Regions from separate parts of the Bacillus sp. 05T21 genome, predicted to be linked through region 2. Evidence: riboswitches for the same ligand, from Rfam matches in the RefSeq annotation. Region 2 holds a riboswitch; each other region holds the start of a gene.
What was found. Region 2 has a riboswitch for thiamine pyrophosphate ahead of tenA (thiaminase II). Riboswitches for the same ligand answer to the same signal wherever they lie in the genome.
Positions count from the first base shown of each region.

Region 1: linked by a shared signal. The riboswitch ahead of AC1DKZ_RS19350 (MTH1187 family thiamine-binding protein) and the one ahead of tenA (thiaminase II) in region 2 are both predicted to bind thiamine pyrophosphate.
Region 3: linked by a shared signal. The riboswitch ahead of tenA (thiaminase II) and the one ahead of tenA (thiaminase II) in region 2 are both predicted to bind thiamine pyrophosphate.

Region 1 is NZ_JBFTMD010000011.1:92,816-97,052, forward strand. Features, by position in the region: gene AC1DKZ_RS19340 (ABC transporter substrate-binding protein) at 1-677, opposite strand, end outside; gene AC1DKZ_RS19345 (ABC transporter permease) at 674-1,447, opposite strand; gene AC1DKZ_RS19350 (MTH1187 family thiamine-binding protein) at 1,419-1,739, opposite strand; TPP riboswitch at 1,841-1,942, opposite strand; gene AC1DKZ_RS19355 (methyl-accepting chemotaxis protein) at 2,004-3,743, opposite strand; cyclic di-GMP riboswitch class I at 3,878-3,962, opposite strand.
Region 2 is NZ_JBFTMD010000004.1:203,739-207,975, reverse strand. Features, by position in the region: gene pdxR (MocR-like pyridoxine biosynthesis transcription factor PdxR) at 1-657, shown strand, start outside; gene ddlB (D-alanine--D-alanine ligase) at 662-1,576, shown strand; TPP riboswitch at 1,650-1,755, shown strand; gene tenA (thiaminase II) at 1,880-2,566, shown strand; gene AC1DKZ_RS11475 (pPIWI_RE module domain-containing protein) at 2,909-4,237, shown strand, end outside.
Region 3 is NZ_JBFTMD010000015.1:3,623-7,859, reverse strand. Features, by position in the region: gene AC1DKZ_RS21815 (ABC transporter permease) at 1-696, opposite strand, end outside; gene AC1DKZ_RS21810 (ABC transporter ATP-binding protein) at 696-1,445, opposite strand; gene tenA (thiaminase II) at 1,414-2,109, opposite strand; TPP riboswitch at 2,199-2,302, opposite strand; TPP riboswitch at 2,363-2,475, opposite strand; gene AC1DKZ_RS21800 (SH3 domain-containing protein) at 2,735-3,892, shown strand; gene AC1DKZ_RS21795 (hypothetical protein) at 3,898-4,230, shown strand.

The DNA of each region.
Region 1 (4,237 bases), on a different contig from region 2:
CTTGTAATAATAACAGGACTATAGAAATCAAGCGCTGGATCTAAGTCTTTTACCATAATTGTATTTAACTCTTTCCCTTGACGCTTCGCTTCAATTCCATCCCATCCATAATAAATCCATTCAAAGTCTGCATCACGACCGATTGATTTAAAGAAATCTGTTTGTCCAAGAATAATTTTTTCAACTTTATTAAAATCAGCTTGATGTTTCTCCATAATCGTCTTTAACGTCGCTTCTTCTGCTGGTCCCCCCCAGCCGCCATAACGTTTACCTTCAAAATCTTTCGGTGACGTCATATTATCTTTTTTTAGAGATGCAAAAGCAGAGGTATTATGCTGAATAATTGCACCAACAGAAACAACTGGGATTCCTTCAACACGAGCTAATGTTACATTTTCTTGTGCGCTTATCGCAAAGTCTGCTTTCCCAGAAGCAATCATCTGCTCTGCCGTTACATTATCACCAGGCTGGATAATTTCTACATCAAGCCCTTGCTTTTTGTAATAATCTTTCGTTTGCGCTACATATAAGCCAGTATGATTCGTATTTGGAAACCAATCTAAAACGACTTTTACTTTTTTATCTTTACTTGAACTTTCTTCTTTCTTCGCCGGATTACATCCGGCAACAGTTACTGCTAATAATGCAGCTAACATAATTTTTAAACCTTTTTTCATTTTCTGCCGCCCTTTCTGTATATCCATGGTGCTGTTATTCTTGCCATAAATTCAACAATAAAGTACAGACATAATGTCACCATGACGATAATCGCTGCAACACCAAATACTCGAGCCGTTAAAAAGGATTTCGTTGCTCTTGTAAGCATAACTCCTAATCCTTCGCTGGCACCAAGCCATTCCCCAATAATCGCCCCCATCACACTATATGTAACAGCAATTTTTAAACCTGAGAAAAAGTATGGGAGTACTGCTGGAAACTTTACTTTCTGGTAAACTTGCCATTTCGTTGCCTTCATTGTTTGTAACAGTTTCAGCATATTTTTATCTACCGTTTGGAAACCTTCTAAAATGCTAAGCGCAATTGGGAAGAAACAAACAAGAATAACAACCATTACTTTTGGCAACATTCCGTATCCAAACCAAATAATAAATAATGGTGCGAGCACAACGATTGGAATTGTTTGCGAAATAACGAGCAATGGATTCATTAAAATCCGAAATAAAGGGATGACATCCATAATGATAGCAATACTCGTCCCAAGTAAAATTGCAAAAAACAACCCAATTATTACTTCCTGTAACGTTTGCACTGTATTCGGTAATAGTAAATCTTTCATTCCAATTAACTCTTGCACAATTGCAGACGGCTTCGGTAAAATCCACGGCTCAATTTTAAATAATGAAACAGATCCTTCCCATATAGCAATGAGAAGGATAAGCCAAATTGTTGTGATTATTTTAGATCGCTTCTGGTTTTGCATATTCATCACGGTACTTCCAAACTTTTTCGTCAATCGTTACGCCTGTACTTGGACGATAGTGAATTTTAATAGAAGTGATTACTTCTTCTGCTCCAGCATCGACGCAAGCTTGTTGCGCGCGTTTAATGACGTCAAGAAGTACATCTAATTCTCCTTCCAACGTTGTTTCCATTGCCCCTACTTCATAACGAACTCCCGACTGTTGTACAACTTCAATTGCTTTATCAACAACGGAATACACATCTTTGTTCTTCGCTTGTGGTACTACTGAAAATGAAATTGTAACTTGTTGTGACATAATAAAATCCCCCTTACAAAATATGGTTTCAAAAAAAGAAAAGGCTTTCCTACCATGTAGGAAAGCCTTGTATACAAGTTATTCTATAATAACTTATGCTACATCACTTTAAAGTAACTCCCTACGCTGGCATTATCCAGATCAGGTTGAGGGTCGATGTATACTTACATCCTCTCAGCCAATTGGCTCCCCGGTTCTTAATTCGTTTTCATTGTAGCATGATTTATTTTATTGAACAAACAAAAGCATGTATAATCATTTCATTTAACTTTTAAATTCCCCAATTAACTCTTGTAACTCCTGTGAAAGCCAACTTAAAGAACTAGCTAATTCAGCAATATCTTGTACAGACATTTCCTGTTCTTTCATACTCTCTTCAATATTACTACTACTATTCGCATACGTATTTGCGATATGTGATAGTTCATTTACAACACGAACAATATTTTGGCCATTTTGCAAAATATCACTTGAATTGCTAGAAACAGCTCTAACTTGATTTGTAACAGATTGTGCTGATTTTGAAATTTTTTCAAAGAAAGCACCACTACTTTCAACAAGTTTAATTCCAGATTCTACTTCTTTTGAAGCTTTTTGCATTGAAACAACAGCTTCTTCCGTTTCAGCTTGTGTTTCCCCGATTAATTTTGCTATATCTTTTGCTGATGCTTCCGTCTGCTCTGCTAATTTACGCACTTCATCAGCAACAACGGCAAATCCCCTTCCGGTTTCCTCAGCACGTGAAGCTTCAATAGAAGCATTTAAAGCTAGCGAATTAGTTTGATTTGGAATACCTGTAATTACTGTTACAATATCACTAATTTCTTTTGATCTTGTTTCCAAAGAACAAATAATAGAAGATAAATCTTGTACTGCATTTTGTATTATGTTCATTTGATTAATCGCCTGTTCAATAACACCATTTCCTTTTACTGAATAATGCTCCATACCTTCAGACTCTTTCGCCATTTGTTTTGCAGCATTCGTTATCTCTTCCATCTTATCTTCCATTTCATATACAATACCTAAATACTGTGGCACTGAAGTTTCTTGTGACTGAGCGCCGGCTCTTAACCCCACCATAGAACTTACAATTTCTTGAACTGCCATGCTATTCTCTTTCGTACTCACTGACAATTCTTGTGAAGATGAGGAAACCTGTTCTGCTGTCTGCTTCACTTTATCTATAATTCCTTTAAACTTCTCGATGGTATTATTAAAATACGCATTAATAATACCAATATCATCTGGTCTTTCCTCTAATTTAATACTTAAATCACCTTCACCGACTTTGCGCAATCCTTCACGTAAATCTCGCAATGGAGCAAGTGCGTTACGCACAATTAAGAATTGAATAACAGTTGCAATTAAAACAGAAATACAAATAAACATTAAACCTTGTATAATGAAGTTTTCCTTTGTAATAGGAACAATAGAGGCATCTAGATCGGCTGCAACAATTGCCACAATATTATCTTCTCCATCTATAATTGGCTCTAATATCGTTACCCATGATCCTAATGCGTCTTCATATACTTCTGTTATGTTTGCTTTTTTCGTGCTCATTACTTTATCATATGCTTTCATCCAACGATCTGGTTGTTTGTAATAGTCTCCCGGCTTTACTTCAACAACATTTGCTAAACCTGTAGACAAATCGAAGATTTGTAACTCACCTTTTTCATTTTTTTTCGCTCCAACAATATACGTTTGTCCAACACTGTTCAATTCTTTCGTTGATTCATCTAATTTCTCTGTTAACTTCTCTCTCTTTTCTCTTTCTGCCGTTGGGTCTTTTGCAACATCCCTCAATATTTCTGCGTCTAATTTATGTAATACCGTATCTCCAGTTTCAAAAGAATGCCTTTCGAATATAGACATCATACTATTTTGAAACATGTTAAAACTTAACGCTCCCATAGTACCAACAAGCGTCAAAATAACTAATACAGTTAACAATACATTCTTTTGAAGAAACGATAGCTTATGCCAATATTTTTTCATGCACATTACCTTCCTTAATTCAGTTAATACAAAATAATAATTTCAAAACACAACTTTAATTGATAACAATTCTCAAATGAAAACCAAAAAAAAAAGACCAATGAAAAAGCATTGGCCAAGACCAACCCTATCCGTCCGGCAACTGGCTAGCTTAGCCCTTCGACCTTAGCCCCTGTAGTTTTGCGTCCTCATGTTTCCATAAGTTTGCCTTTCTCGCTGAACGAGTTGAACGATATGGGAGTTCTATGAGAATTAAAATATTCTCTTCCAAATATTACAACATAAAAATTAAAATGTCCATCCATTTAAAGATGTAAATATAAAGTTTTAATGTATTATTTTTTCGAAATAATTTAACAAAGTACGTGAATGTTACATTTCTTGTGTTATATAATAAAAAATGTATATAAAATAAGGATTATTACGGATGTTTATTTAATTTTCATTCAAATTAAATTATTCGAATATATCTTAACTTACGAATTTCGGAGGTA
Region 2 (4,237 bases):
ACTGGTATTGTTACGAGTTCGGAGAAAAGAACGGAATTGATGAGGTTATTTTCAAAATACAAGATCCCTATTATAGAGGATGGGTTTAATGAAGAATTACGTTATTCGGGTTCACATTTATCGCCATTATTAACTTTTGCAGGGGCTGGTAATAATGTGATTTATATTAGTAGCTTTTCAAAGGTACTTTTCCCTGGTTTACGTGTAGGTTGGATCATTGCAGATAAAGAACTGATACATTATTTAGAAAGTGTTAAAAGAGCCAGAACCATTCACACATCTACGTTAGATCAAGCTGTTCTGTTTCAATATTTACATGAAGGATATTTTGAAAAATATTTAAAAAAAGCAAGATCTGTTTATAAGAAAAAATATGAGTTAGCTGTTGGGGCGTGTAATCAGTACATTCCGTTTAAAAGAATGACTGGAGACGGTGGACTTCATTTGTTTATAGAGTTGGAAGAAAAAATTCAAGCCCGCACACTTTTACAAAAGTGTTATGAGAAAGGAGTTACGTTTTCTCCTGGTGATGTTTTTTACTCTGATGGAGGAGGAGCGAACACATTCCGATTAGGATTTTCACGTTTGAAAGAACAGGAAATTGTTAGAGGGATTCAAATAATTGGTGAAACTTTAAAAAATGAAACTTGGAGTTGAGAAAATGAGAATTGGCGTTATTATGGGAGGAGTATCCTCTGAAAAACAAGTATCAATTATGACTGGGAATGAAATGATTGCACATTTAGATAAGAGTAAATATGAAATCGTTCCAATTACGTTAAATGAAAAAATGGATTTAATTGAAAAAGCGAAAGACATTGATTTTGCATTGCTAGCATTACACGGAAAGTACGGAGAAGATGGTACAGTTCAAGGGACGCTAGAGAGTTTAGGTATTCCTTATAGCGGTAGCAATATGTTATCTAGCGGTATATGTATGGACAAAAATATTTCGAAAAAGATTTTGCGTTATGAAGGAGTAGAAACACCAGATTGGATTGAACTTACAAAAATGGAGGATCTAAAGCTTGAGGAGTTAGATAAATTAGGATTTCCGTTAGTGGTAAAACCAAACTCTGGCGGCTCAAGTGTTGGAGTTAAGATTGTCTATGATAAAAATGAATTAATCTCTATGCTGGAAACTGTATTCGAATGGGATTCTGAAGTAGTAATTGAGAAGTATATAAAAGGTGACGAGATTACATGTTCAATTTTTGATGGGCAACAGTTACCTATCATTTCGATTCGACATGCTGCTGTGTTCTTTGACTATAATGCAAAATATGATGATACTAGTACAGTTGAAGAAGTTATTGAACTTCCAGCTGAAATAAAGGAACGTGTAAATAAAGCGTCACTGGCTTGTTATAAAGCATTAAAATGTAGTGTTTATGCAAGGGTTGATATGATGGTGAAGGAAGGAATTCCATATGTAATGGAAGTTAATACATTACCAGGGATGACACAATCAAGTTTACTACCAAAAAGTGCGGAAGCAGCGGGAATTAATTATAGCAAACTATTAGATATGATAATTGAAACTTCATTAAAAGTAAGGAAAGAAGAAGGTTTTTAAGGTAGTTATATAATTAATTCTTTTGACAGTTCCATGAATTATGCTATGATAATTACAATACGACAACTAAATATTTATCCACTAGGGGGGCCTTTTATAGGCTGAGATCAGATGGAATTTTGAGACTCTTAGTACCTGATCTGGTTAATGCCAGCGTAGGGAAGTGGGAAAGACGTTGCTATTTAACGAATATATACTGTCAATTTCACTTTCTTTACGCCTGTAAAGAAAGTTTTTTTATTTTACAGCTTTAATAATTGTGGATAAATACGTATATTTTTTACATTATTTGGAGGGATTTAAATGACTTTTTCACAATCATTACGTAAAGAAGTAGATTCAATTTGGGAAGCAAGTTTTAACCATCCTTTTGTAAAAAAACTAGGCGAAGGAACATTAGATTTAGCTAGTTTTCGATATTATGTGCTTCAAGATTCTTATTATTTGAGTCATTTTGCTAGAGTACAAGCGTTAGGTGCTGCAAAGGCTCTTGAATTAGAAACGACAGCTCGTATGGCACACCATGCACAAAATACGTATGAAGCTGAGTTATCATTACATGAGAATTTTGCAAAGAAATTAGGGATTCCAAAAGAAGAAAAAGATAATTTTATTCCTGCGCCAACTGCATATGCATATACATCTCATATGTATCGTGCAGCTTATGAAGGGCATTTAGGAGATATTATTGCGGCTATTTTACCTTGTTATTGGTTATATTATGAAATCGGTGAACGATTAAAAGAATGTCAACCAGAAGAGCCAATTTATCAAGAATGGATTTCTGCATATGGGTCTGATTGGTTCCGTACTCTAGTAGAAGAGCAAATCACACGATTAGATATGATCGCTGAAAAGGTAACAGAGGCAGACTGTAATCGTATGAGACAACATTTTATTTTTAGTAGTCAATATGAATATTCATTTTGGGAAATGGCATATACATTAGAAAAATGGCCGATGAATGAAGAAGTTAAAGGTGTTATTTAATTAAGAGTATATAAAAGGTATCGCTATATAAAGAGGCGATACCTTTTATTATATTTAGTTTCTGTAATTTTTTTGTAAATCATAGATAAAAAATATAATAATTCATTATAATGATTTTATAATATAAAGTCCCATAAGGAGGTAGTTATATGTTAATAGTTATTTTATATTAATTTTATATTAATTTGATTTTAACAATGTTTTATTTATATAACTAAATGTAATTTAGCTATTTCCTTTAATGTGCTTGGTTAAAATTTGATTCGTTAATGCTTAAAAAATTGGTATCTTTTCTAGTATTATTCATGATCAATATAAATTAAGAGAGGAAGTATTAATAATATGGAAAAATTACAGTTATTAGCATTTAAAAATATAGTAGAACCCCTCTATAATGAGAAAGTATCGTATATTTATTTTCCTATTGAATGGCTTGAGATTGTAGAGATACATTATAGAACATTTTTATTAACGAGCAAATTAAAACTTGTAAATGAAAGATTGTATGAAATGTTTTCTGATATATTATTCATTCAGCATAATCCATATATATTAAAGGAAGATACACCTTGGATTGTGGCTAAGGAACCAATGAGACAAGAACAGTTAGACTATATTTTCCAAAGCTGGTATGAGGTTATTCGTGATTGGAAACCGAATAAATTAATAGATCCACCACATTTAGAATGGCAGCATGATTTAATTAGTAATTTACCAGTATTACATGATAAAAAAACGTTTTCTAAATGGGTACCGGCTCTAATTACTCATATCTTTTGCGAACAGCCTTTACGTATGGAAAATAAAAATGAGGAAGAAATATATTTTTCGCCACTGCGATCACAACATATTTCTGAAGCGATGTCTGAGCCAATTAAAGATGAAGAAACACATGATTATTTCGCTTATGTATATCGGTTTGAATACATAACTCGTGGAGGTGAGAATATTCCGCTATTAAAAGTATCTGTAGGGATTAGGCGGTTTTATCAACAATATAATCATAAAGATATTTCTATACTTTTAGGGCGAAAGCGGAGCCAAATACTGATTTCAACTCCTGAATTTGAATTAAATAAGAAACAGCAAAGGTTTATAAAGTTAAAAGTGCAACAAGCTGAAAAAGGAATAAAGTGGATTAAACGTTTTAGAAATTTAGAAGATGATTATAGGATAGGGGGAGAAGTTAAATTAGAGCGCATTCTCCAATGTCCGAAAGAGTATATTAGAGGAACTAATGTAAGAGTACTTCTTCCATATAACGAAAATATATATAAAGTTCAAGGAACAAAAATAAAATTTGGTATAAAAGTAAGAGAAAAAGAGGAACTTTTTAATGAATTCCAACGAATATTCCCATACTTCACATTACTTCCAGAGGGTAAAAAAGTATTAACTAATAATGAGAATGAGTTATTACCTTTATTTGCACCAAAGGGATTAGACACAATTACGTTAGAAGTATGGTCAGATGATATAGTAATAGAGATAGAACAAGCGTTATTAGATAGCAAAATAGTTTTAGCTCAAAACGGAGATTCCTCCTATGTATTAAATGCAGACAATCCAGTGTTGTTAAAAATAGTAAGATATAACATTGGGAAATTGTTACAAAATCCATATAGAATGCAATATAGCCATAAAAACAAAAAGAAACTAGTAGATGATGTC
Region 3 (4,237 bases), on a different contig from region 2:
GAAGAAAATAGCTAATAATGATAACAATACAATTGGTGCAAATACACCAGCTCCGTCTAACTGTGTCATCATTCTTTTACTGAAATATCCAAGCCCAGCTTGTGCACCGAGCCATTCTCCAATTGCTGCCCCGATCACACTAAGCGGAACTGCAATTTTTAACGCTGAGAAAAAGTAAGGAAGAGCAGATGGCAACTTTAGCTTTAGAAAAATATCTTTTTTTGTTGCACCATACGTGACTAAGAGCTCCTCCCATTCTTTTTTCGTACTACGCAGTCCATCATACGTATTGACCGCAATTGGGAAAAACGTAATTAAAACGGTAACAACAACCTTGCTCCAGATGGTATATCCAAACCATAAAACGAAGAGCGGCGCAAGCGCAGTAATCGGGATTGTTTGTGAAGCAACTAATAACGGATAAAATGCTCTTTCCATCCACGTACTCGCATTCATTAACATTGCTAGCCCTACGCCCAGTACGATAGAAATAACAATGCCTATTAAAACGACGTACAACGTTGCAGGTAAATGAACCGTGAATAATATATCTTTCAGCACCCATATCTTCATTACAATTGCAGAAGGTGATGGCAAAATGTACATCTCATCTACAATTCTTGCTCCTACTTCCCATAGAGCAAGTAGAATTCCACTTAATATAAGGGCAGGTAATAACTCCTTCAAGCGATTCATCATATAAGTACCTGCCTTTGTAACATACTAAGGAGCTCTTCTTTAAGCGCTAACACTTCAGGCTTATATAAATCTTTTCTTGTTCGGTTACGATCAAGCGGCACAATTCGCTCAGTTAAAGTTGCTATCGGTTGATTTTCTACAACCAAAATTCGATTAGAAAGAAACAATGCTTCTTCAACATCATGAGTGATAAATAAAATTGTTTTTTCCCACTCTTTCCATTGTTCAAACAACCATTCTTGCAAAGATGCCTTCGTTAAAGCGTCCAATGCACTAAAAGGTTCATCTAACAATAATATCTCCCCGCCTGTTAATAAAGTTCGGATAAAAGATACGCGTTGCCTCATACCACCAGATAAATCTTTCGGATATTTTTTCTCGTACCCTTGTAAACCAAATTTATGTAACAGTTCTTTCGCTTTTACTTGCGCTTCTTTCTTCTGCACACCTTGGCACTCTAGCGGCAGGGCCGCATTCTCAATAATCGTCCTCCACGGCAAGAGCATATCTTTTTGGGGCATATACCCTACAGGATGACTCTTTGTTTTTGTCAGCTCTATCTGTCCAGTACTTGCCTCTTCTAAGCCTGTAATAAGGCGAAATAAAGTACTTTTCCCGCATCCACTCGGTCCGATAATACTTACAAACTCTTTATCTTGTATAGAAGCATTTAATTCATCGATGATTGGTTTCTCATCATAATGAAAGGAAACATTATGAAACTGTAGTATGTTCTTGCTCCTCAAAACCCCACATCTCCTTACGATAAGCCATATCCCAGAATAAATATTCAAATCGGCTGGAATATAAGAAAATCTCCTCTAATCGGTCTAGCTCTTTCTCTGACTTTCCAACTGCCATTTCATTTAATAAATCTATTAACCAAATACAAAGGTTACCGTATTCTTCAGAACTATATCCTTGAATCCACTCTCCAAAGAACTCATGATCTCTTGCTCCAGGAATATCATTTAAACGCTTTCCAATCTCCCAATAACTCCACATACATGGAAGTAAAGCTGATATTAATTCTGCAAGTGTGCCATTTTGAGATACAGACATCATGTAATTTGTATAGGCTAAATTTTTAGCAGATGGTTTCGCAGATTCTATCTCCTCTACAGTAATGCCAAGTTTGTTTGCATACTGTTTATGGATCGTCATTTCTCCATTTAAAATCCCATCAATTTGCTCTGCAAATTTTGCCATAACTTGTGGATTCGTTGCCTTTACAACTCCAATTGCATATAGCTTTGCATAATCTAACAAATATAAATAATCTTGAATAATATAGTACTGGAATTTGTCTTTTTCCAACGTACCATCCCCCATACCTACTACAAACGGATGATTATGACTTTTCTCCCAAACAGGCTGCACCGTATCAAATAATCTTTCACAAAATTTCATTAATAATTCCCCTTCCTGTATATCTATTTATCTCAATAAAAAAACCACTTCTGTATATAAGAAGTGGTTACAGCAAATAAAATTATAATTTATTCGTTGTTCCACTTCCCTTCGCTAGTATTATCTAGATCAGGTGTTGTAAGGGTTAAGGATTATTCCTCTCTCAGCACGAAAAGCACCCCTAGTGGTGTTAATATGAAATTTTCAAATAAAAAAGCCCCGTTTCTATACGCAAAGAAACGGGGACTCATTGTTAATGTCCGAATTGCTTCCCTACGCTAGCATAATCTAGATCAGGTAATAAAAAGGATCAAAGGCTTACGGCCCTACTCTCAGCTGGCAACACCAGCCCTCCTAGCAAACTATAAAATTATCACTGTCAGTATAACACCGCCATAAGACATCATCAACTGTTTTAATTTTCTTAATTAAGAATTAATTCTTAACGTGTTAAACAAATATAAATGCGACCTCACAAATGATATATACAATATTTATATACGAATCTCTCTTCTGACATTATTTTTATTGATTTCATATTACATTTATGTGAATACGACCAATATATTATATCTTTATACTATAATAAAATTACAACTATACAACTAGAGGAGGTCTTTATTACATGAATAAAGCTACAGCTTTAACAGCAACTACTATCGCAATTGCTTCTTTACTTCCTTCTATGGGAGAATCCGATATACAAACAGCGGCTGCTAAGCAACCATCTACAGTAAAAACTGGATATGTAAAAATTGACAACGTTGCACTACATCAAAATAGCCATACAGACAGTGCAATAATTGATAACATTCGATTTAATAGCCCGGTTACTATTCTTGAGACAACTCAAGATTGGTATAAAGTATCTGTTAACAACAAAACAGGCTATATGAAAAAAGATGCAATTCTATTCAAAAAAAATGTTCAACCAAAGTCTCAATATATCGTAAATGCAAACGCATTAAACGTTCGTTCTGAACCTAATACAGAGTCTTCTATTCTAGATATATTACCAAATGGTCAATTCATTACCATTCAAGGTGAACAAGGGGATTGGTACAAAATATTACATAACGGTCAAATTGGTTACGTACAAAAAACATTTGTATCTAATGGATCCACACCTCTAGTAAAAGGTGTAACAGTACAAGGTTCTCCTTCGTATACTGTTGCAACACCAAAATTAAATGTACGTAGCAATGCTAGCACAAGTGGCACTCTACTTGGCTCATTACAAAATGGTACACAAGTACAAGTAGTAGAAACGGTAGGTACTTGGTATAAAATTCGTTTTGGCACAGGATACGGATATGTAGCAAAACACTATGTAGTGCAAAATCAAAATCAAGCACACGCTGAAACAGCTCCACCTGCATCAATTCCAGCAGTTTTCAAATTCCCTACTCAAGGGAAAATCAGCTCCACTTTTGATATGCGCTGGGAGCAAATGCATTATGGTATAGATATAGCAGCACAAGGAAATGTCTCTATCCAAGCTGCTGCTGCAGGTAAGGTTGTGAAATCTTATTATTCGGCTAGCTACGGCAATGTCGTGTTCATCGCCCATCAAATAAATGGGAAATTATATACAACAGTTTATGCTCATATGAAGGATCGCACTGTACAAGCTGGTGATCAAGTACAAACTGGACAATTAGTAGGTCATATGGGAAACACAGGTCATTCATACGGGCAACATCTCCATTTTGAATTACATAATGGGGAATGGAATTTTGAAAAAACAAATGCAGTAAACCCACTGCCATATTTAGTTAGGTAAATTATATGCCACGCAATATACCTCTCTTTATTGAATACCTGGCCTTTTTAGGTTTAATCTGTTGCTTAATCATTTATAATACGAACACTGTATTTTTATCTATTATTATTGCTTTTGTTGCTTTAGAAATCATTATGGAAGCATTACAAATGCGGCTAAAACAAAAAATTGCCCATATTTATAATGTGATTTTTCTTTTAAGTGCTCTTATAACAAATATAATTAGTAATGGTTTTTATTTATCTACCGTACTTCCTGTATTCTTTATAGGTGTTTTATTATTCATAGCTAGATACGTTCATGTTCCTAATAACCAAAAACATGAACAAGAAGCTTAGAAAGAGG